One region of the Parabacteroides sp. AT13 genome, then DNA from elsewhere that is predicted to be linked to it. Evidence: riboswitches for the same ligand, from Rfam matches in the RefSeq annotation. Region 1 holds a riboswitch; each other region holds the start of a gene.

Region 1 (8,139 bases):
TGATTGATATTCGCCGGGATGATCGCGCGACCGGCGGCGATTTCCTTGCGGACGAACTCCGGCGTGATATACGACTTCAGTCCCAAAGCCTCGATTTGCTGGTTCTCACGAATCGCCACGTACTCCATTTCCGGAGTGATAATACGCTTCTTCGCATAATACATCTGGGTGATATTCTTACCCTCTTTAGCCCGGAAAGGCAAGTATCGCTTGGGGAAACGCAGGGAATCCAGAGTCGCGTCCGCCAATCGCTCACGACCATAAGCGGAAGTCAATTCCGGCAATTGAACCACATCCTTACGCTTACCGTACCACTCCTCACGTATACGAGGAAGTCCTTTAGCGATATCAATCGATATCTTGGGGTCGGAATACGGGCCGCTCGTATCGTAAACGATTACCGGATTGTTCTTCTTGAAGATTCGTTCTCCATGCTCATCCAAGGTTACCGTGTCCAACAATTTAATCTTACGCATACCAACCTTGATCTTATTGATCTCGCCCGGGACATAAATCTTTTCCGAGGACGGATAGGAAATACGCATATTCTTTTTAGTAGCCATATGTATTTAGTTTAGTACTTATTGATTTCCTCTATAAACCGGCGGGTTTCCTCCACGGGATCGGGGGCATTGATAATCGCGCCCGAAACAGCGATTCCGGTTATACCCGTCTCCATCAAAGGGCCTACGTCTTCCAGCGTAATACCACCTATCGCAAAGATAGGAATATCGATGCCAGCCTCCTTGCATTGAGCGATTATTTTACGATAACCATCCAAGCCTAAGATGGGACTCAAATTCTTCTTGGTACCCGTAAAGCGATACGGCCCTAGTCCGATATACGAGGCGCCTCGTTCTACGGCCAGCCGGATATCCTCAAAAGTATTCGCCGTAGCCCCGATATAGAAGATGGCATTGGAATCTAACTTGTCTCTCAGTACTTCCCAAGCGATATCCAAGGGCATATCATTCTTACCCAGATGACAAGCCGTAGCGCCACATGTCACGGCAGCCTCCAGATCATCGTTTACGCAGAAATCCACGATTCGCTCACATTCTTCCGCGCAGATAGTGGCACATGTACGTACGGTATCCTCATAAATCCCATCCTTCATGCGCAACTGTATCCATGAGCACCCTCCTTGGATTGCCATGCTTACCTCGTCGCATTCCGTATATTTAGGCGTACGATGCGTTATAAACATCAAGCGATTGTTTCCACCAAAAGGGGGGCGTAATCCGGTTGTTCTCCGACCGACTCTTCCATTCTCATCATATCCGAAATAATAATTTAAGGCCATACTTGTAATCGTTTGAATTGTTTTATGAGTTGATCCGCAACAAGAAGGGAGGGATCGTTTCCCCAAAGGGCCCCGAGAACGGCGACACCGCCGAAGGGGATATCTTTTAATTTCGTTATTGTCCGCGGGCAGATTCCTCCCAAGGCAATCACCTTATCATCGATGATGCCCTTCGCGTTTCGCAATCCATCTAAGGAGAATCCGCTACCATATCCTTCTTTGGATATACTCTGAAAGATCGGGCTAAGGAACACATAGTCGCATACCGGTTTATACTCGATAATCTCTTCCAGACTATGGCAAGAACGACTTATACTACCTTTATATAAAGGTGGAGCTTCCGGGTTCCTCTTGTTCAAATGGATTCCTCCTAAAGCCCTTTCTTCTGCCAAGGTAAACCAATCATGAAGAACGATCCTGTCGTAATAAGCCGGAGAGATCTTATCCAATAAGCCCTCCAATTCATCACGTTTACAATCCGGTTTACGTAGATGTAAACGAGACATTCCTTCCGCGAATAGAAGTTCGATCAAAGAAGCTTCATCCGCGAAAAAATAAGGTGTAGTAATTACGACCAGCTTATTCATGATTCCATCGGATTTTATGAAGGGCAGAGGGTGAGAAGAAGTGGTTTACAGGTCCGTGCCCTTTTCCCATGCATACATTTGCCCCGTGAACGAGCGCGTTATTCATATATTCCTTGGCTAATCGTACGGCTTCCACCAATGAATGGCCGAGTGCCATATAAGCGGCGATGGCGGACGATAGCGTACAGCCCGTTCCATGGGTATTGAAGGTCTCCACTGTTGGCGAGGCCAGACAAATCGGATTATTCTCATTGATAAATAACCGATCCACCGTTTCTACTCCGGGAATATGCCCCCCTTTGATCAATATAGCGTTACATCCTTTTTCCTGCAATTTCCGGGCGGCACATAAGATATCCGCCTCGTTATTGATTTTTATACCGGAAAGATATTCCGTCTCGGGAATATTCGGAGTAAGCAGTGTCGCTTTAGGGAACAACTCATCCATGATGGTTCGGATGGCGTCATCCTCCAATAATTTACTTCCGCTCGTGGATATCATCACCGGATCTAAAATGATAGAAGTTCGTCGGAAGGAAGGTAAAGTCTCAGATACAACCTTTACGGCATCCTTGTTATGTAGCATCCCTATTTTTATGGCATCTACGATGAAGTCCTCAAGAATAGCTTCGATTTGTCCTCTCAAAATCTCGGGAGAGATCGCTTGGATCCCTCGCACCCCCTGTGTGTTTTGAGCGGTTATAGCCGTTATCGCCGAGGCTCCAAAAACACCCAGCGAGGAAAAAGTCTTAATATCCGCTTGTATTCCGGCACCACCGCCACTATCAGAGCCAGCGATCGTTAAAGCTACCGGATAACGGTACGTTTCATTTTTATCCATTTAACATTCGTTTTTCTTACGGCGGCATTACCCGCATCAAGTAGTAAGGGTATGATCTCAGCCCATATAGTATGGCACCCCTTCGATGACGCAAACTTAGTGAAAAAAATCGATATTAAGATATTTCCGGCTTTTAAACGATAATTTTAACGCAAGGTTATACTTCCATAGATCGTAGACGGGAGCCTTCTGGTTTTAGAAGGCTTCCGTCATATTCATATAAACCGCCATTCCTTTTTGGTTCGGGTCTTTGCCTACGTCTAGGCGGAAGTTCTTGCCGGGTTGCATTTGGATACGTAGGCCTACGCCGTAGTTGAATTTCCACTTATTCCAGTCTACGATAGGAGCGTTTCCGATCGTACCCGTGCCAACCCAACCTACAAAACCACACTTCGCCCAGAAATTACCGCTCTTATATTTCTCCACGCTGCCGAACATATGACGATACTCCAGAATCCCATACGCCATGGTCTTGTCACGGTACTTCCCCCAATAATATCCGCGAAGATCGAAAGGGGAACCAAATGAAGGAAGCTCCGTAAAAGGAACGTTCCCCACACCGATTTGTGTCTTGGCGATCCATGCCAAGGTGCTACGAGGACGAAATACTTGCTGGAATTGGCGGTATTCCAGTTCGAACATCTCATAATTATATGCACCGCCTAAATACTTTCCGTACACCTTGGCGATCGCGCTTAGTAACATACCGGAACTTGGGGTCGCCACATCATTTCGTGTATCGTATTGAATCAAGCCGCCGACACCGATATTGACATAATCTCGTTTGAACTTATTGAAATAAGGATCTTCGGCCATCACCGGGTTGATATCATCTGATTTGCTGAAATTAATATCAAAAAGAGGACCCGTATATAAATGAGGCCTAACTTCCCATACGAAACGGGGATATAGTTGGAAAGAACTCTTATGGAATTTCGTTGTCGAGTCGCTCTTCTCGATTTGCTCGATCGTCTCATAGCCTTTCCCGAAATAATGCGAAGGTTCGTTCCGATAACCGTAACTGATATAAATACGGAAGCGATTCTCGTTCAAGAATAAGGTACCAGCACCGGCAAAAACGAACGTCCCGTTTAAGGTGATGTTAAATCCCGCAGGGATAAACGATCGTTGGGATATCGTATCATTCTTGTTTAAGCGAAAGCTAGCCAAAACCGCGCCACCTACGCCAAAGGAGGCTTCCGGCGTGTAAGACGGTCCGCCAAGGATAGACCACCAGATCCTTTTGTTGGCCCGTATGGAGTCTTTATGTAATTGTTTATGATAACGTTGTATTTGCTTTTCGGTCATAGGCTTACCGTCCAGCATCAGCACTTCTTTCGGAATCGTGTCATTGGAAATACCTTGCGCCTTTACGGAAAAGGCGAATAGAAGGCAGGCCATATAAATTAAAAGATATCTAAACATTATTTTAATCAATATTTAGAGGGCAAAAGTACGAAATCCTCCTAATATGTATTCTTAAAGAATCCCTAATAAAAAAGAATAAACAGCTAAAAAGAAATGCTATTACAGTCTGGGGGGTGTAGAGACGTAGCGTGCGTGCTGCGTCTCTAAAGCTAAGATTGGTATAAGACCTTGCCCTCTTCGGATATTAACAGCAAGGTTAGTTCGCCGTCGGGAAGGATAGGAGCGCAATACGATTTACATTTTTGTAAAAGTAATGGGAAGAAACGATTTTGATCTTTTTCCGTAAGAAGCTCCCACAATTCACGGGCCAACGTAATCCGATTGATTGCATCTACGGTCGCCTCCTCGCATTTCGCTTCTTTCGCTACATCTTGAAGGAAGCCTTTGTTCATGACGACTTTTTTGCTGTGTGTATCCAGGAAACCTTCCGCAAGTTTCACCGCCTTGCCGATCATGATGCCTAAGATAACCTGCTTGAAACCTAAATCGGCAGCGATCTTTAGCGTCTCTCCGATAAAATTCCCGTAATGGACGAATGATTGTGGAGGCAAAGGAGCGTATAAGCTCCGAAGGTAGCGTTCACTCTTCGCCCCGGAATTAATAACCAACGTCTCGCAACCTATCGCTTTGGCGACACTGGCTTCTTTCCGTATCGAGGCGATAAAAGCGTCCGATGAGAAAGGACGCACGATTCCGGATGTCCCGATAATAGAGATTCCCCCGATAATTCCAAGTTTCGGATTGAAGGTACGTTTCGCCAACTCCTCGCCACCGGGAACCGAGACCGTGACAATAGCGACGGAATCGGGTGAGGGCAGGAGTGGAATCAGCTCTTGCCGGATCATCTTACGGGGCGTGGCGTTTATAGCCGGGCCACCGACTTTCAAGCCGAGTCCCGGAAGGGTCACGGTTCCGACTCCTTCACCTGCTTGGAAGATGACTCTTCCCGTATCGTCGCTTTCTGTTTCTTGACAATGTTCTTCTTGTGCCATTACCGTGGCACAACCGGATGCATCGGGAGATAATTGAACAGTAACCCGGATCCGGCTATGATTCGTCACGTCCGGATCATCCCCAGACTCCTTGATCACGGTACAGGTGGCGGAGGAACACCCGGCCCATTCGGTATAGGCTACCGGCAACGTTATCTGTTCTCCCGAGGGTAATGTTATCTGGCTTTCTGTTTGTTCCTTCCGTGATAATAAGGCCAATAAAGCAGCTTTTGCGGCGGCGGTAGCACAAGCTCCGGTCGTATATCCGCTTTTCAAGGGAAAGAATTCTGGTAATAGGCGTTCAATTTGTTTGCGCAATCCGTCTTCACCATACACTCGGTAGAAAGTTTCCGGTAATGCGGGACGCTTCACGACAAATACTGGTATTCCGAATTGGCGGGCAGCGTTCACTTTATCCGTAAAATAGCCGGAGAAACCACTTTCCTTTGTCAAGATGGCGTCCGGATGGAGTTGCTCCAACAACTTTAACTCATCCTCGCCTTCTCGATAGAAAACCAGACTTTCTTGGGGGAAGCCCTGCTTCTCGGCCAACGACAAAGATTCCTCCCGCTCCAATATACGGAACCAAGTGGTATGCGATCGCCAATAAGGGCGGAGCGGGGCAAGGGTGTTCACGCCACTGAGGGCAAGTAGCCGTTGGATACCTTTGTTTTCCATTTGGTGAATTGCGTCTGCATAACTATCGCACCAAATCAAGTCCTCATCACGAGGTGGATACCGACGTTCGTAACGGATCACCGGAATCTGTAAACATTTCGATACTTTTTCGATCGTTTGGTGTAACACTTGAGCGAAAGGGTGTGCCGCATCAATCAATAGCTTAATCGCGTGGTCACGACAAAAACACTCCATTTCCTCCGCATTCATGGCTCCGGTCAAACGGATTCCATGCGCGCATTCAATGGATTGCAAAGTTCCTTTCGTAGAATAGTAATAGATAGCGGCTGCCTCGTCCGCTACCCGCACAGCCACACGACCTTCTGTCGTTCCTCCAAGGATCAGTATCATTACTTACGGAAAAGATGTTTGAATTCATCCGCATATAAGCGGGATAGACCCTTGCGATTATCGATGGCATCCCCGACGACAAGTAATGTTGTCAGTGTAAGATGATTCTCTTTTACGATTTTCGCGAGATCTTTCAGTTGCCCACGGTAGATCCGCTCGTCTTTCCATGTCAATTTATAGCAAGCGGCTACCGGAGTGGTTGGAGCGTAATGTCGCGATAATTCCTCTTGGACCTTCTCTACGACACCGGCGCTTAAGAAGATACACATCGTACTTTGGCTTTGAGCCAGTTTGTGCAGTTGCTCTTTCTCAGGCATGGGCGTACGTCCTTCGCCACGAGTGAGGATGATCGTTTGTACTTTCTCCGGAATCGTGAACTGGGAATAAAGAGCGGCGGCGGCGGCTTGGAAAGAGGAAATACCCGGAGTGATATGATAATCCATCCCGTATTGATCAAAGTAATTCATTTGCTCTTGAATAGCTCCATAGATGCAAGGATCGCCCGTGTGCAAACGAACGACAAACAATCCTTTATCATAAAACTCTTTCATCAACGCAAACTGTTCTTCCAGATTCATATCCGCCGAGCTTCGCACCGTAGCGCCTGCCTTCGCGCATAAGGTAAGTTCTTTCGGGACGAGGCTTCCTGCATACAGGATCAAATCCGCTTTCTCCAACATTTGCCGTCCGCGGATAGAGATCAAGTCCGGATCGCCGGGACCGGCTCCTACGATCTCGATATGTCCCTTGCGGCAGGCCGTCCGATCTAACGCTACGGCAAAGGTATATTCATTTCCTTTCCCTAAATCCGCTTTTTGCTTCTCGACCAAAAGCGGACCGCCATGAGCCGCATAAATGGCGGAAGCTTCCGATACACTTGGGGATTCGGTTACCTCCAGTACCTTCTCCGAGGGATTGGGTACCGGGATATCTTTCAGCTCCTCCGATGTATAGGTGTGGAAAGGGCATTCCATAACTCCATAAGCCAATAATGTCAGCACCGGTTCGCATTTCTTCAAATCGATTGTATTTACATCCGCCAAAGCTTCCGGATATAGGCGTTTATCACGCAATACATCTTTAATATGTTCGTAAACGACCGTAGGATCGCCTTGCATATCCTTGCGGCAACCCATTCCTAGGTGGAGGACTTTCGGTATATAGGTGATCGTAGGGATGGATGTATCGTATTGTTGGGGACTGACGATCATCAATAACTCATAGTCTTGCTGCGGTATCGCCTCGAAGGAATAAAAGATAGAGACATGAGACGGGACCGTACGCTCCAAATAATCCGTTCCTTTATCTCGTATATCAAGGAGTAGCGCTGTCGGTTTTCCATTGACAAAAGTGGAGATGGCGGCATTGCTATCTTTGGCGATCAAGGTCCAATCGTATTTCTTCCCTAATGTATCGAGCGCCCATAGGTTTGCGTTGTCGCTTTGTGTCGTAATAATCGCTTCGGCTCCTAATAGGTTCGCTAACTCTTTGGAAAGATCGTTCGCTCCACCGATATGTCCAGATAAAACAGGAATCACGTATTTGCCGGTACTATCTATACAAACCACGGCCGGATCGGTATGTTTATCTTCCGCGAAGGGAGCGATACTGCGTACGCAAATTCCCATCGCTCCAATAAATACCAAACTACTGGATTCGTGAAAAACCTCTTTTGAGAAAGAGCCGAATGGTAATATCTTCGCCTCGGGATAAGAAGCAAGAATTCGCTCAGCAAGCCCCCGGCTGCTATCGGATATTGGAATAATTGATATTGTACTCATAATTTATAAATAACATTCACGGTAATCGTATTAAAATCATCAATCGTGATACGGGTTTGGGCGGATATCCGAAGACCGGTTTGGCGGACCGCTTCCTCTAAAAGCGCTTTGCTTTCGTCGGATACGGAGTTGAAGACGATGACACCGTTCTCTTTCATCTTTTTGGAAACTACCATAA
Region 2 (8,139 bases), on a different contig from region 1:
GAAGTTCGTAATATTCAAACCGCAATCCAAGCCAGCCACGACCTCTTTCGCATCGTCCTTGAAACGTTTCAAAGAACCTAGCTCACCGGCATAGATAACGATACCGTCACGTATCAAACGGATCTTGTTCGTACGTTTGATCTTGCCTTCCTTAACCATACATCCGGCAACCGTACCGACCTTGGTGATCTTGAATACCTGCTGAACTTCCACATAAGCGGTAATCTCCTCCTTGATCTCCGGAGAAAGCATGCCTTCCATAGCGCTCTTCACCTCCTCGATCGCATCGTAGATGATAGAATACAAACGGATCTCCACACCTTCCTTCTCGGCGTTTCTACGTGCTTGCAAAGACGGACGAACTTGGAATCCGATAATGATAGCGTTCGAAGCCGCTGCCAAAACCACATCCGACTCGGAAATCTGGCCAACCGCCTTGTGAATTACGTTTACCTGAATCTCCTCGGTAGACAAACGGATCAAGGAGTCGGACAAAGCCTCTACGGAACCATCCACATCACCCTTCACGATCACGTTCAACTCTTGGAAGTTACCCACGGCGATACGACGTCCGATATCATCCAAAGTAAGCATCTTCTGCGTACGAAGACCTAACTCACGCTGCAATTGCTCACGACGGTTAGCTATCTCACGCGCCTCTTGCTCAGTCTCCAATACATTAAATGTATCACCGGCCTGAGGAGCACCATTCAAACCGAGGATCAATACCGGCTCGGAAGGACCGGCCTTCTCCACCCGTTGATTACGCTCGTTGAACATCGCCTTGATACGTCCTTGATGAGTTCCCGCCAAAACGATATCTCCCATCTTCAACGTACCGTTCTCCACCAATATGGTAGATACATAGCCACGTCCCTTGTCCAAAGAAGACTCGATGATAGAACCAACCGCACGTTTTTTCGGATTCGCTTTCAAATCCAACAGGTCGGCCTCCAACAAGACCTTCTCCAACAACTCCTCGACACCGATACCTTTCTTAGCGGAGATCTCCTGACTCTGGTACTTACCCCCCCAGTCTTCCACCAAGTAATTCATATTCGCCAACTCCTCCTTGATCTTCTCAGGATTAGCATGTGGCTTATCGATTTTATTAATAGCGAAAACAATAGGAACACCGGCAGCCGAAGCGTGATTAATCGCCTCGATCGTCTGAGGCATCACGTTATCATCAGCGGCCACGATAATAATCGCGATATCCGTCACCTTTGCGCCACGGGCACGCATAGCGGTAAACGCCTCATGACCCGGAGTATCCAAGAACGTGATACGGCGGCCATTCTGCAACTTCACGTTGTAGGCTCCGATATGCTGCGTGATACCACCGGCCTCACCGGCGATTACGTTCGCGCTACGGATATTATCCAATAAAGAAGTCTTACCATGGTCAACGTGTCCCATCACCGTTACGATAGGCGGACGGGCTACCCAATCCTCCTCGTTATCATCTTCCTCATCAGCGTTGATCGCCTCGACAACATCCGCGCTTACATATTCAGTCTTATAACCGAACTCCTCAGCCACAATATTGATCGTCTCCGCATCCAGGCGCTGATTGATCGAAACCATAAGGCCGATGCTCATGCAAGTACCAATAACCTCCGTTACAGATACGTCCATCATGTTCGCCAAGTCGTTGGCCGTAACGAACTCGGTCAGCTTCAATACCTTGCTTTCCAGTTCTTCCTGTTCCATCAACTCGTGCTCACGTTTCACAGCGGCGTCACGTTTATCACGACGGTATTTAGCCCCCTTATTATTCTTATTATTCTTGTTGGTCAAGCGAGCCAAAGTCTCCTTGATCTGCTTTTGAACATCCTCTTCACTAACTTCCGCTTTCACCGGCTTCTTCAAGCGAGGCTTACGGTCGTTATTCGGACGATCGTCACGATTCGGGCGCGGATAATTCGTACCCGGCGTATTATTCACGTCTACCCGATCTTTCTTGATACGTTTACGCTTCTTCTTAGCGTCACCTTCCTCACCCGGTTTAGCAGGAGCGTTCGGTTTAATCAAAGTCGGCGAATTCGGACTCTTATGAGGAGCGCCCGGACCGTTGCTATTATTACCCGGCCGATTGTTATTAAACTTTTGCTTCTCATCACGCTCTTTCCGCTTCTCCTCCTTCGTTTTCTTTTTCGGACGAGTCGATTGGTTAAGCGCATCCAAGTCAATCTTACCGGTTACCTTGATCTTTGACTCCAATTTAACCGAGTTCAAACGGAAAAGATTATCATCCTTTTCCTCGGTCTTCTCTACTTCCTGTTCCGGTTTCACACTTTCCACCTTAGGTTCCGCAACAACCGGTTGCTTCTCTACGGTTTTTTCTTTTTCCACTTCCACTACTATAACTTTTTCTTCTTTTTTCTCCGTGGGAGCCTGCGCAGGCTGCGCGGGTTTAACAGGAGCTTGAGCAGCGGGAGCGGCAGGCGCTTCCTTCACTTTCGGCTCTTCCTTTACCTTAGGCTCTTCTTTCACCTTAGGCTCCTCTTTAGCCTTCGGCTCTTCCTGCTGTTTTTTATGTTGTCCACCATCCAAATCGATATGACCCTTCATTACGATCTTAGGTCTGAATTCTTCCGGTATCACTGTCTTTATTTCCGCGGTCTTCTCTTCTTTCACAGAAGGAACCTCTTTCCGCACACGATCCGCCGCAAAATTACGATCTTTCTCTGGCAGATCCTTTCCAAACTCTTTTACGAGCAAAGCATACTGTTCATCACTGATCCTCGTGTTGGGATTATCCTCAACCGAGAACCCATTCCGGTGCAGGAACTCAACCACCGTGTTGATTCCCACGTTCAATTTTCTCTGTACTTGAATTAATTTTATAGGCATATCTAACTTTGTCGTAATACTTATTCGTTACCTTCATCTTCAAATTCCGCAGATAAGATAGCTAAAAGATCGTCCACGGTCTGCTCTTCCAGATCGGCACGTTCAATAATCTCATTGCGGTCCATAGCAAGGACACTCTTCGCCGTATAGCATCCTATATTCTTCAGTGCGTCGATCACCCAGCTGTCGATCTCGTCGGAGAACTCATCCAAGTAGATATCCTCCTCGTCCGCTCCTTCGATATCACGGAATACGTCAATCGTATACTCAGTCAACATACAAGCCAACTTAATATTCAGACCGCCCTTACCGATCGCTAAAGAAACCTCCTCCGGACGTAGATAAACCTCAGCTTTCTTTTCCTCCTCATTCACACGGATAGAAGAGATCTTAGCCGGGCTTAAGGCACGCTGGATAAACAAAGAGAGATTTGAGGTGTAATTAATCACATCAATGTTCTCGTTTCTCAACTCGCGAACGATTCCGTGGATACGAGAGCCTTTCATACCTACGCAAGCGCCTACCGGATCAATACGGTCATCGTATGACTCGACAGCCACCTTGGCACGCTCTCCCGGGATGCGGGCGATCGCCTTGATCGTAATCAAGCCGTCATTAATCTCCGGAACCTCCAACTCAAACAACCGTTGCAAGAAGACCTTATCCGTACGGGAAAGAAGGATCTTCGGGTTGTTATTATAGTTATCCACACGTTGAACGATCGCACGTACGGTCTCTCCCTTACGATAGAAATCGGTCGGGATTTGCTCGGATTTCGGCAGTAGCAACTCATTACCATCGTCATCCAGCAACAGGATTTCTTTCTTCCACACCTGATAAACCTCAGCGGCGATGATGTGGCCTATTTTATCCTTATACTTAGCGTACAAGCTGTCTTTCTGCAATTCAAGTATCTTTGAAGCCAAAGTTTGGCGCAAGTTTAAGATCGCACGGCGTCCGAAGTCTGCAAAATGCACCTCGTCGGTCACTTCCTCGCCCACCTCACAGTCGGCATCGATTTTACGGGCCTCCGTCAACGTAAGCTGCAAGTTCTCATCCTCCAATTCATCATCAGCCACAACCGTACGGTTTCTCCAGATCTCGAAATCACCTTTCTCAGGGTTGATAATCACGTCATAGTTCTCATCCGTGCCAAACATCTTGGCGATCACGTTACGGAACGAATCTTCCAAAACGCTAATCATCGTATCTTTATCGATATTCTTCAACTCCTTGAACTCCGCAAGGGTGTCAATCATACTGATTGTTTCCTCTTTCTTGGCCATAATCTTACTTGAATCTTATTAAGTATTTTGTATATTTTATTTCATCAAATGTATACGACTCATCCTCCACCACAGTCACCTTCCGCTTAGCGCCTTCCGGTTTCACCTTCTTCTCGACAGAGACAACCACACCGTTCTCGTCGGCAGATTTCAACACACCGGTCAGCTTCGAGCCGTTTTTCAACAGCATCTCCACCTCGTTTCCGATGTTCTTGACGTATTGGCGAAGTACCTTGAAAGGAGAAGTAATGCCGGCGGAGCCAACCTCCAGCTCATAATCCTCGACGTCACGATCCAGATGCTCCTCCAAATACCGGCTCAACTCAGCGCAATCATCAATGCTTACCGCTTCATCGTTATCAATTTCAACGACTATCAGGTTTCCCGGTTTAATCACCACGTCTACTAAATAATTGCTTGAAGAGGCTAGTTTTTCCTCTATTAATTGGCTTACCACTTTCTTTTCTATCATACACATATCTGTTAAGAACAAAAGAAGGGGACTACCCGCCCCCTCCTCAACTTCACTTAATCGCCCGCAAATATACAAAAAATCAATGAGTTCTCAAAATATCCTCATCTTTTTACAGAAAAAATTAATACGACACAAACCGGATTACTATCCATAGTAATCAGAATTAATATCTATAGAAATCCGATTTACTATTGACAGTAATATTTATTAACACTTTTATGCCTATCTTTGCTGCCGAATACGAAGGGGTGCTCGCAAAATCCTTCACGAAAGGAGCGGGCTGAGATCATACCCATAGAACCTGTACAGGTAATGCTGTCGTAGGGATTCATGCTTCTCCGATCCTTTCTATTCATCTATTTAGTTTTAAAGCAAAAAGATGAAAAGATGAAAAATGTATTGGTTATCTTGGCCGGCTCCTTACTGGCTACAACCGTCAAGGCACAAATGCCCAGTCCGGTCGACTCCTTGAAAATCTCAAAAGACGTATCTTTGGATGAAGTAGTTATTACCGCTACCAAAGTCGGGAAAGAAACCCCGGTAGCTTATAGCGACATCTCCAAACAAGAGCTAAGCAGCCGGAACAACGGGCAAGGTATCCCATTCCTTATCTCCCAATCCCCGTCTGTTATCATGACCTCGGATGCCGGAACAGGTATAGGTTACTCCGGTTTTCGTATCCGGGGGACAGACGCGAACCGTATCAATATCACGATCAATGGCGTACCGGTTAATGACTCCGAGTCTCATACCGTATTCTGGGCTAATATGGCCGATATAGCCTCCTCGGTAGAATCGATCCAGATCCAACGAGGTGCCGGAACCTCTACGAACGGAGCCGCGGCTTTTGGCGCTACGGTCGCCATGCAAACCGAGAAACCGTCCTTAAAGCCTTACGGCGAATATTCCGTATCAGCAGGTTCTTTCGGTACGCTGAAGCATACGGTAAAAGGCGGTACCGGATTACTTTACGATCATTTCGCTTTCGACGCCCGCTACTCCAATATCCGTAGCGACGGCTTTATCGATCGTGCCTCCGCCCGTATGAGCTCTTACTATGCCTCCGCCGCTTTCTATGCCGATAATACATTGATTAAATTCCAAGCCTTCGGGAACAGCGAGAAGACCTATCAAGCATGGAACGGTGTTCCGTCTTATTTACTTGACACAGATCGTAGCTATAATCCATGCGGAGAATATGAGGAAGATGGAGTGAAGAAGTTTTATAACAATCAGACGGATAATTATTGGCAACACAACTACCATTTAATGGCCAGCCAGCGTATCGGAGATTTCTGGAATATGAACCTGACCCTTCATTACACCGATGGTAACGGATATTACGAGGATTATAAATCGAAAGCCAAATTCAGCAGTTATAAGCTACCGGAATATATCGATCCGGAGGGTAATACCGTAAAAAAGACCGACCTCGTGCGCCGTAAATGGCTCGACAATTATTTCTATGGGACCGTTTATAGCGCGAACTATCAACGTGACAATACCCGCCTTACGCTGGGAACCGCCGTCAACAACTATGTAGGCGACCATTTTGGCCGGGTAATGTGGACCAAAAGCGCAAACGTCTTGCCACAACCGGATTACGAATATTACCGCAATACCGGTAAGAAATTAGACTACAACGCATACGCAAAATTGACCCAACGTCTTTCCCCTCTTTTCACCGGCTATCTGGACTTACAATACCGTGGGATCCATTACACCATTAAGGGAAACGATGACAAAGCCGAGGAAGAGCTGGACATTCATAAGAACTGGAACTTCTTCAACCCGAAAGCCGGTATAAACTTCCATAATAACGGCCATAACGCATTCGTCTCTTTCTCCGTCGCAAATCGGGAACCGAACCGTGACAATTTCACGGAGGCAGGCCCCGAAGAACGTCCTACCCACGAGACCTTATATGATTACGAGGCCGGTTATAGTTTTGGTAACAACCGTTTCCGGGTTGGAGCCAATCTCTATTTCATGGATTACAACAACCAATTAATCCTGACCGGCAAGATCAGCGAGATCGGTGAGGCCCTCACTTCCAATATAAAGGATAGCTACCGAATGGGCATCGAGCTTACCGGAGGTGTACAAATCACCTCTTGGCTGAATTGGAACGCGAACGTAACCCTCAGCCAAAATAAAATCAAGCATTTCGTGGAATACGTGGATAACTGGGATACCGGAGTACAAGAGATCAACGATCTAGGTACAACGAATATCGCTTTCTCCCCAGACCTAATCGCAAACAGCATGTTCGATTTCGCTTACAAAGGATTTATCGCTAGTTTCAACTCGCAAGTAGTAGGCCGCCAATACATAGACAATTCAAGCAGCAAGGATCGTTCCATCGATCCCTACTTTATCAATAGCCTACGTATCGGTTACGCCTTCCAGCCTAAGTTCATGAAAGAAATAACCCTAGACGTGACTATCAACAACCTCTTCAACGAGAAGTACGAGACCAACGCATGGGTATACTCGTATATCGAAAACGGCACACGTAAAAAGGATGACGGTTATTTCACCCAAGCCGGCACGAACGCCATGGCCAGGATCACCTTCAAATTCTAACTTAATTTTCAATTACTAAAATGGTTTGGCTAGAATACTTCGGAGTAATAACCGGTCTACTCTATCTCTTTCTAGAGATTAAACAACATAAGGCCATGTGGGTGGTGGGATTCCTCACCTCCCTCGTGTATGTATTTGTCTTCCTGTCCGCTAAGATCTATGCGGACATGGGATTGCAAACCTATTACGTAGGAATCAGCATATACGGTTTCTATCAATGGACCCGGAAGAAACATGAGACACACACGGAAAACGACAGTCTTCCCTCCGACCGTATCCTATACACCCATCTGAGCCTTCCGCTTTTCGTGGGGATTATCGGAACATTGGCCGTTGTATTCGCCATCTTATGGTATCTCCTTCATCAATTCACGGACTCTCCCATCCCCGTAGGCGATGCGTTCACCACGTCGGTAGGCATTGTCGCTACTTGGATGCTGGCAAGGCGAATTATCGAGCATTGGATTTTTTGGGTAATCGTAAACCTCGTTTCCGTATATCTTTATTACCTTCGGGGCTTGTATCCGACGATGCTACTCTATTTTTGCTATGCGACACTAGCCATAGTAGGCTATTACAATTGGCGGAAGAAAGGGGAAGAGTTTTGAATTATGAATTTTGAATTATGGGAGATAATATGGAAAGTCTGGAAGGAGGATGTGTGATCGTAGCGAATGGGAGATTTCCTTCCGCTGAGTTACCCTTGAGATTATTAAAGGAAGCGAAAACGATTATCGCTTGTGATGGAGCCGTAAAGACACTTTATGAAAAGGGTATTCATCCGGACGCTATCGTAGGAGACTTGGACAGCATACCCGCCGGCCTGCGCGAACGCTACGCAGACCGAATCCATCATGTAGAGGACCAAGAGATCAACGACCTCACCAAATCCGTCCGTTTCGCCCATACCCAAGGCTATCGAGAAGTTCTCATATT
Region 3 (8,139 bases), 510 kb from region 1:
ATCTCGTCTTGCGGGAGTTGACGCAGTAAATCCTCTCGCATAGAGATAATGCCATCACAAGTAACTTCATTCGTAAAGTCAACAGTATGAGTTTGTTCGTCAAATGTTCCGATATACACCCGATCCACATCGAAAAATTGTAAGATGCGGAATAGCGCTTGGTCAATAACCGAGTTTTCTTTGGCTCCAAGAAGAAGTGACAATACATCCGACATCGTTTTTCGCAAATCAATCATATTGGCCAAAATCAAGTCGGTCTTTTCATCTTCTACATCGGTCTTCTTGTCTATAGCCTCATTAAGAAATGTTGTATTGGAATGAATGTTATTCATGATAAATTGAGTGTACTAAATTTATTCGAAAACAAATGTAAGTATAAACTTTGATTATTTTTTGTTTTAGTGTTTATTATATTATTATCGTGGCTTTAAAAATAATTTTGTACGTTTGTAAATAGTTGAATTAAACTTGAAATCTATGGATAATAAAATCATATTGACGATAGGCCGCCAGTTCGGAAGCGGTGGCCGCGAGATCGGACAACGTTTGGCGAAGGAGTTGGGTATCGGTTACTATGATAAGGAACTGATTACCGTGGCGGCCCGTGAGAGTGGATTATGCGAGGATGTTTTCGAGAAGGCGGACGAACGTGCCTCCAGTGGTTTATCGTACGCTTTTACGATGGGGTACTCTTCTTTTATGGGAGGGATGTTTACGCCTTATAATGATATTTTGTCTAATGACGGTCTTTTTAAGATACAGAGTGACGCTATCCGTAAATTGGCGGAGACTGAGTCGTGTGTTTTGGTAGGGCGTTGCGCTGATTATATCCTCCGGGATGATCCGGCTTGTTTGAGCTTCTTTATCCATAGTTCAGTGGAGAGCCGGGTCCAAAAGACCGTGGAAAGGCATGGTGTGACAGTGGAAGAGGCGAAGAACATGATGGAGAAGACTGATAAATCCCGTGCGGCTTACTATAATTATTATACGAATAAGACATGGGGAATGGCCTCTTCTTATAATTTCTCGATCGATGTATCCGTATTAGGGATCGACGAGACCGTGGAATTTATGAAAAGCTTTATCGAGCGCAGATTGAATAAGCGTCCGCCTCATTTCGGATAAATCGTATTCTTGAGAAACCATTATTGAATAGAGATTGACCTATTAAAACTAAGAAAGTATGCGAAAACCTTTTATTACTGTTCGGCTGACCTATGGTATGTTGGGCGCCTTGTTAGTTTCCACCTGTGCTTGTTCGGGCACGAAGTGGACGGAGGTAGAGAAAGATTCTATCCGTATCGTTACCCAGCAAGAAGGAGCTGTATTAGGATATTCGGCCAATTCGGGGGTGAGACTTCTTGCCGTTGACGGATATGCCTTCAAAGATCTGAATCGGAACGGGTTGCTTGATCCGTATGAGGATTGGCGTCTTACCCCCGAGGAACGTGCCGTTGATTTGGCCGGGCAGTTATCTACAGAGGAGATCGCCGGATTGATGCTTTATAGCGCCCATCAATCTATCCCCGGTGCCTCGAAAGGGTTTGGAGCTTCTACCTACAATGGCAAATCTTTTGATGAGAGTGGAGCCCAGCCATCCGATCTTTCCGATGCGCAGCGTAAATTCCTCACCGAGGATAATGTTCGTCATGTATTGGTTACGAGAGTACAAAGCCCAGAAGTGGCGGCTCGCTGGAATAATAATGTGCAAGCTTTAGTGGAGGGCATCGGTCACGGTATCTTACGGTCGTTGATAATCCCGATGAGGCGGATTTCGCCATCGTCTTTATGACGAGCCCGAACAGTGGTACGGGGTATGATAAATCCGATCGTGAGAAAGGAGGAAACGGTTATATGCCTATCAGTTTACAGTATAATGATTATACAGCTACCTATGCCCGTAATCCAAGTTTGGCGGGGGGAGATCCGTTTGAGAATTTCACGAACCGTTCTTATAAAGGTAAGTCCGTGAAAACAGCTAATAAGCAGGATATGCTTTCTGTTTTGGAGACAAAGGCTAAAATGAAAGGTAAGCCTGTAATCGTATCTTTGGAGATGGATAAGCCCACGATTATGTCCGAGTTCGAGGGTTCGGCGGATGCCATTCTGGTGAACTTCGGTGTACAAAACCAAGCGGTCTTGGATATCATCAGTGGAAAAGCCGAGCCTTCCGCTTTGTTGCCTTTGCAGATGCCGGCAGATATGCGTATCGTGGAGGAGCAATTCGAGGATGTTCCCCGGGATATGAAATGCTATACGGACAGCGAGGGCCATCTGTATGATTTCGCTTTTGGTATGAATTGGAAAGGCGTTATCGATGATGAGCGAGTGACTAAATATAAATAGGGTAAATTACATTTTTGTGTTTTTGTGGTTACGGTATCTATATATAATGCCTAAATTTGCATGGTAATATTATTAAGTGCAGACCATGAAAATTATGACATTGCAGGGAACGGACAAATTGTTATATGAACTTGTCGCACCTTTGGTCATGAATCCAGCCATTTTGCGACAAAATAACAATTACCCTTTTAAAACATCTCGTAGCCACGTTTGGTATATAGCCTTTCATGAAACGGCTGTTGTTGGTTTTATGCCTGTAAAAAAAGGACATATCTATTACTCTATAGACAATTATTTCGTGAGTGGTGACGATCCTTCGGTATTGAGTGAACTTCTTGAAGAAGTCATAAAGGATTTTTCATCTCAAGCTTCACTTATGGCTGTTGTGCATAAACGTCATGTAAAAGTGTTCTCACAAAAAAAGTTCCAGACATGTGTTGAGTGGAAAAATTATGATAAAATGCATTATTTACCGGAGGTAGAGTCATGATGCGAAGAATGGATGTGTACGAGGCGACAGAGAAAAGATTGAAGATCATTTTTGATTATTTCGATTACGTATACGTCTCTTTTTCCGGCGGAAAGGATAGTGGTGTACTGTTGAATTTGTGTGTAGATTATATTCGTAGATACGCTCCGGGACGAAAACTAGGTGTATTTCATATGGATTATGAGGTTCAATACAGCCAGACGACCGAATATGTGGAAAAGGTTTATGCCGCTAATTCCGATATCCTTGATATTTATCATTGTTGTGTTCCTTTTAAAGTCCAGACATGTACATCTATGTTTCAACAATATTGGAGACCTTGGAGCGAGGAGTGCCGGGATATCTGGGTTCGAGAGATGCCCCATTCATGTCTCCGGGCGAAAGACTTTGACTTCTTCAAGGAGGACATGTGGGATTATGATTTTCAGAATATGTTCCCTTTTTGGTTGTATCAACGGAAAATGGGCCGGCGTATATGTTGCCTTGTTGGTATCCGTACCCAAGAGAGTTTTAATAGGTGGCGGGCCATACATAGTGATAAGAATTACAGAAAACTAGCTAATTATAAATGGACTCGCAGAATGAATTATTCTATATATAACGCATATCCTATTTATGATTGGAAAACTCAGGATATCTGGATAGCGAACGGAAAGTTCGGTTGGCCATATAATCATTTGTATGATTTGTATTATCAAGCAGGGGTGCCTTTGTCCCGGCAACGTGTGGCGAGCCCATTCATATCCCAAGCGATATCCACACTGTTCATTTACAAAGTTGTCGATCCCGACATGTGGGGGCGGATGGTTGGACGTGTAAACGGTGTTGGCTTTGCCGGTATATATGGGAATACCTCCGCTATGGGATGGAGGGCTATCAAGTGCCCAGCCGGGTTCTCTTGGGAGAAATATATGTATTTTCTCCTAAATACCTTACCCGAAGAAACTCGTGAGAACTATTTGAATAAGTTAAGAGTCAGCCGTAAATTCTGGAGAGAAAAAGGGGGATGCCTCAGTGAGGAGACAATCGCTAAGTTACGGGCGGCTAATATTCCTATCATTGTGGAAGAATGTACCGCTTACCATACGGATAAGAAACCAGTACGGATGGAGTATATCGATGATATCAATATACCCGAGTTTAAAGAAATCCCTACTTACAAACGTATGTGTGTTTGTATTTTGAAAAACGATCATACATGCAAGTATATGGGTTTTTCCCAGACAAAACGAGAGAGGGATATGAGAAAAGAAGTAATGGACAAATATAATTTTTATAAGCATGGGAAACTTTGTTAGTCCGGCATATGGTGTTAGGGCTGTCCCTATAGAAAAAATTGTAGCCAACAGCTATAACCCTAATATCATGGCACCACCGGAAATGCGATTATTGGAACTTTCCATTTGGGAGGATGGCTATACGATGCCTTGCGTCTGTTATTATCTTGAAGAGGATGATTTATATGAGATAGTAGATGGTTATCATCGTTATCTGGTTATGAAGCAATCTCAAAGGATTTATGATCGTGAGAAAGGAATGTTGCCTGTAACGGTGATTGAGAAAGATATTTCAAACCGAATGGCTTCAACCATTCGCCATAACAGGGCTCGAGGGATGCACAACTTGGAACTTATGACGGAGATTGTTACGGAGTTGGTCAAATCTGGGATGTCTGATAAGTGGATCATGCGTAATATTGGAATGGATAAAAATGAGTTACTTCGGTTCAAGCAGATTTCGGGATTAGCTGAATTATTCCGGGATAAAGAATTCGGTTGGTCTGATGACTGGTCGGAAGAAGACTAAACTTTTTACATTTTGTTTGGCTGAGCGTTTTTTGCCTTTTATGGCTCTGTTGAGTACATATATACTAATTTTTTGTACATTTGCCCCCGACTTTTCACATAGGGGTGCCCGAGTCATACGGGCTGAGATTATACCCATCGAACCTGATCCGGGTAATGCCGGCGAAGGGAAAATAAGGTAGAACTAGGAAATAAAGGGGGCGTTACCTCTATGTGCTCCCTGATGTTTAAACTTTAATTAGTTATTAAGATGGAACAGATTGTTTCAAGTGGAATCATTGACTCTTACTTCGAGAAGTTGAAGAGCAACTTGTCTGTGGATGTAGCGATCGTGGGAGGGGGACCTTCCGGTATCGTGGCCGCTTATTTCTTGGCGAAAGCCGGTAAGAAGGTGGCGTTGTTTGATCGTAAGCTGGCTCCCGGTGGAGGTATGTGGGGCGGCGCTATGATGTTCAACGATATCGTGGTGCAGGAAGAGGCTATGCCGATTATCAAGGAATTGGGCGTAAGTTATAAGGAGGGTGCTAACGGCACGTATATCATGGATTCGGTACATACCACTTCCGCTTTGATTTATCAGGCGACGAAGGCGGGCGCTACGATCTTTAACTGCTATTCGGTAGAGGACGTGGTGTTTCATAACGATGCCGTAGCCGGTGTGGTAGTGAACTGGGCTCCGGTAATCCGTGAGGGGATGCACGTGGATCCGTTGACGATCATGGCAAAGGCTGTCTTGGAAGGTACGGGGCATGATTGCGAGATCGCCCGTGTGGTAGCCCGTAAGAATGATATCCAATTGAATACACCGACCGGAGGCGTGATCGGCGAGCGTTCCTTGAATGTGGAGCTGGGTGAGCAGACGACGGTGGAGAACACGAAGGAGATCTACCCGGGATTATTCGTTTCCGGTATGGCCGCTAACGGCGTAAGCGGTAGCTTCCGTATGGGACCGATCTTTGGCGGCATGCTGATGAGCGGCAAGAAGGCGGCTGAGTTGATCTGCGAAAAGCTTGGGAATTGAAAATTGAGAATTGAGAATTGAGAATTATTGATTGTTGTATCTTTAATTTTCAATTCTCAATTCCCAACGGTTTTTCCTTGTCTCAAGAATAAGAATCCCGTTATGATCAACGCCGTGGATAATCCCGTATAGAATACAGAAATGAAAGAATTCGGCAGTAAATGGAGCGCACGGATCGTGATCCCGAAAGCGATCATGAAGATCATGATAATCCAACCTTTCACGTCGAAGAAAGAGAACGGGCAATGTTTCCCGTTTTTCCGGGAGATCCGTTCGGAATGTTTATAGAAAAGCCGTTTAAAGACCAAATTGAAGAAAAGCAAGAAAACGATGGTCGCTTCCCCGATCTTGAATAACCAATAATGGGTATCGTTTAACCATGTGACGATACCGATGCGTAAGATATTGATACCGGCGAAAATCCATACGCAACCGGCGGTATATAATAATATCTTTTTATTTACTCCAAACTTCATCTATCTTTTTATTTACCGCAAACTTACAACATTCATGTAAAAAACGGAAAAATATCCTTATCTTTGTGCCATGCGTGAGAAAATGAAACAGAGGATTGTACAATACGTGGTGCTGATGGCCGGCATCTTGGCGTTGCTTTCTGTGGTTATCCCTCACCATCATCACCGGGACGGGATGCCTTGTTATCAATCCTTGACCGCAGAGCAAGCGCATGGCGATAAAAGCACAGATACGCATGATTGCGGTTGCGACGGGCATAACTTGGCCTATTTCAGTACGCATATTTCTCATTTTATGGATGGAGATGTGGATATACATCTGATGCCGTTACTCGTTTTATTTGATTACATTTATCCACCTGAACCGGCGTTTTGCGGACAGCTCCTTGATCACGAGAACGCCCCCTACATTGAGTCGCTGCACGACGCTTGGATAGTGAGTGCCTCGGGACTTCGTGCCCCTCCTATGTCTTGATACCTCGTTTGTGAGAGCGGGTGAGGACAGACTTGCCCCTATCTATTTATTATTAACGATATCAAGATTTTTTACACAATGAAGAAAATATATTTGGTAGGTGCGATGTGCGCTTACCTGTTTGCCGGTTGTGCGGGAAATGCGTCGCAAGCCGGACACGATGAGCATAATCATGAATTAGAGGCTCACGATCATGATCATGAGGGACATGAACACGAAGGCCATGACCATGAGCATGAGCATGAGGCCGGTGGTACCCATCCCGGCGAGATTGTCTTTAAGAAGGCTTTAGCCGAGGCCGTTGGTTTGCAGACTGTAACGGTTAATCCCGCTCCTTTCACGGATGTGATTAAGACGAGCGGACGAGTAATGGCGGCGCAAGGGGAGGAGTCCGTGATCGTCGCTACCGTCCCCGGCGTGATCTCGTTTGGTAGCTTGCCATTCGTGGATGGTACGGCGGTACGCAAGGGACAGGCCGTGTTGAGTATCGCTTCCAACGCCCTCTCTGATGGAGACGTGGCGGCAAAGGCTAAATTCGCTTATGAGACGGCGAAAAAGGAATACGAGCGTATGCAAGCCTTGGTAGGCGATAAGATCGTATCCGCCAAGGATTTCGAGCAGGCCCGCTTGAATTACGAGAACGCCAAGGTCGCTTATGAGGCGATAGCGGGAAAACAGACGGCGAAAGGCGTGTCTGTAGTCTCTCCCTTGAACGGTTACTTGAAGAACATCCAAGTGAAAGAGGGTGATTATGTATCCGTAGGTCAGCCTTTGGCTACGATCTCGCAAAACAATCGTTTGGTATTGCGTGCGGACGTGTCTGAGAGGTATTACAACGATCTTCCCATGATCCAAACTGCTAATTTCATGACTCCGTATGATAACGCTCTCTATAAATTGTCTGATTTGCGTGGACGGTTGTTATCGTATGGAAAGGCTTCCGATATGAACTCTTTCTATGTACCGGTGACTTTCGAGTTCGATAATAAAGGAGCGGTTATCCCCGGTTCTTTCGTGGAGATCTTTTTGTTGACAAAGCCGATGGAGAATGTCTTGAGCGTGCCTGTCTCCGCCCTTATCGAGGAGCAGGGCATTTATTCGGTATTTATCCGTCTGGATGAGGAAGGCTATAAGAAGCAATGGGTGACGCTGGGAGCGAATAACGGCTCGGAGGTACAGATCCTTTCCGGATTGAAACCGGGCGATGAGGTCGTGACCCGTGGCGCTTACCAGATCAAGTTGTCTTCCGCTTCTAACGCGATACCGGCTCATAGCCATAGCCATTAATAGGAGGGACGTTGCATGTTAAATAAGATAATTTATTATTCATTGCACAACCGGTTGGTAATCTTGGTTTGTGCGCTATTGCTGATGATCTGGGGTACGTACACGGCGTTTAATACGGACGTGGATGTGTTCCCGGACTTGAACGCCCCAACGGTCGTGATCATGACCGAGGCGAACGGTATGGCTCCCGAGGAGGTAGAACGCTTGGTGACATTCCCTGTGGAGACTGCCGTGAACGG

Evidence for each region. A riboswitch is a leader RNA that binds a small molecule or an ion and turns the genes downstream of it on or off. The one in region 1 is predicted to bind thiamine pyrophosphate.
Region 2: linked by a shared signal. The riboswitch ahead of CI959_RS05130 (TonB-dependent receptor) and the one ahead of thiD (bifunctional hydroxymethylpyrimidine kinase/phosphomethylpyrimidine kinase) in region 1 are both predicted to bind thiamine pyrophosphate.
Region 3: linked by a shared signal. The riboswitch ahead of CI959_RS19760 (sulfide-dependent adenosine diphosphate thiazole synthase) and the one ahead of thiD (bifunctional hydroxymethylpyrimidine kinase/phosphomethylpyrimidine kinase) in region 1 are both predicted to bind thiamine pyrophosphate.

What each region holds. Positions count from the first base shown of each region.
Region 1 covers NZ_NQMH01000002.1:786,968-795,106, reverse strand. The annotation lists gene thiC (phosphomethylpyrimidine synthase ThiC) at 1-563, opposite strand, end outside; gene CI959_RS17690 (thiamine phosphate synthase) at 575-1,303, opposite strand; gene CI959_RS17685 (thiamine phosphate synthase) at 1,294-1,890, opposite strand; gene thiD (bifunctional hydroxymethylpyrimidine kinase/phosphomethylpyrimidine kinase) at 1,883-2,731, opposite strand; TPP riboswitch at 2,726-2,823, opposite strand; gene CI959_RS17675 (BamA/TamA family outer membrane protein) at 2,927-4,156, opposite strand; gene cbiD (cobalt-precorrin-5B (C(1))-methyltransferase CbiD) at 4,309-6,180, opposite strand; gene cobM (precorrin-4 C(11)-methyltransferase) at 6,180-7,961, opposite strand; gene CI959_RS17660 (bifunctional cobalt-precorrin-7 (C(5))-methyltransferase/cobalt-precorrin-6B (C(15))-methyltransferase) at 7,958-8,139, opposite strand, start outside.
Region 2 covers NZ_NQMH01000001.1:1,097,942-1,106,080, forward strand. The annotation lists gene infB (translation initiation factor IF-2) at 1-2,856, opposite strand, end outside; gene nusA (transcription termination factor NusA) at 2,877-4,142, opposite strand; gene rimP (ribosome assembly cofactor RimP) at 4,147-4,614, opposite strand; TPP riboswitch at 4,852-4,962, shown strand; gene CI959_RS05130 (TonB-dependent receptor) at 5,005-7,203, shown strand; gene pnuC (nicotinamide riboside transporter PnuC) at 7,224-7,811, shown strand; gene CI959_RS05140 (thiamine diphosphokinase) at 7,829-8,139, shown strand, end outside.
Region 3 covers NZ_NQMH01000002.1:1,293,512-1,301,650, reverse strand. The annotation lists gene CI959_RS19795 (ATP-binding protein) at 1-332, opposite strand, end outside; gene CI959_RS19790 (AAA family ATPase) at 478-1,125, shown strand; gene CI959_RS21955 (hypothetical protein) at 1,184-1,792, shown strand; gene CI959_RS21690 (glycoside hydrolase family 3 C-terminal domain-containing protein) at 1,789-2,346, shown strand; gene CI959_RS19775 (hypothetical protein) at 2,432-2,836, shown strand; gene CI959_RS19770 (DUF3440 domain-containing protein) at 2,833-4,134, shown strand; gene CI959_RS19765 (ParB/RepB/Spo0J family partition protein) at 4,118-4,642, shown strand; TPP riboswitch at 4,733-4,829, shown strand; gene CI959_RS19760 (sulfide-dependent adenosine diphosphate thiazole synthase) at 4,892-5,662, shown strand; gene CI959_RS19755 (hypothetical protein) at 5,719-6,138, opposite strand; gene CI959_RS19750 (DUF6769 family protein) at 6,209-6,613, shown strand; gene CI959_RS19745 (efflux RND transporter periplasmic adaptor subunit) at 6,692-7,900, shown strand; gene CI959_RS19740 (efflux RND transporter permease subunit) at 7,916-8,139, shown strand, end outside.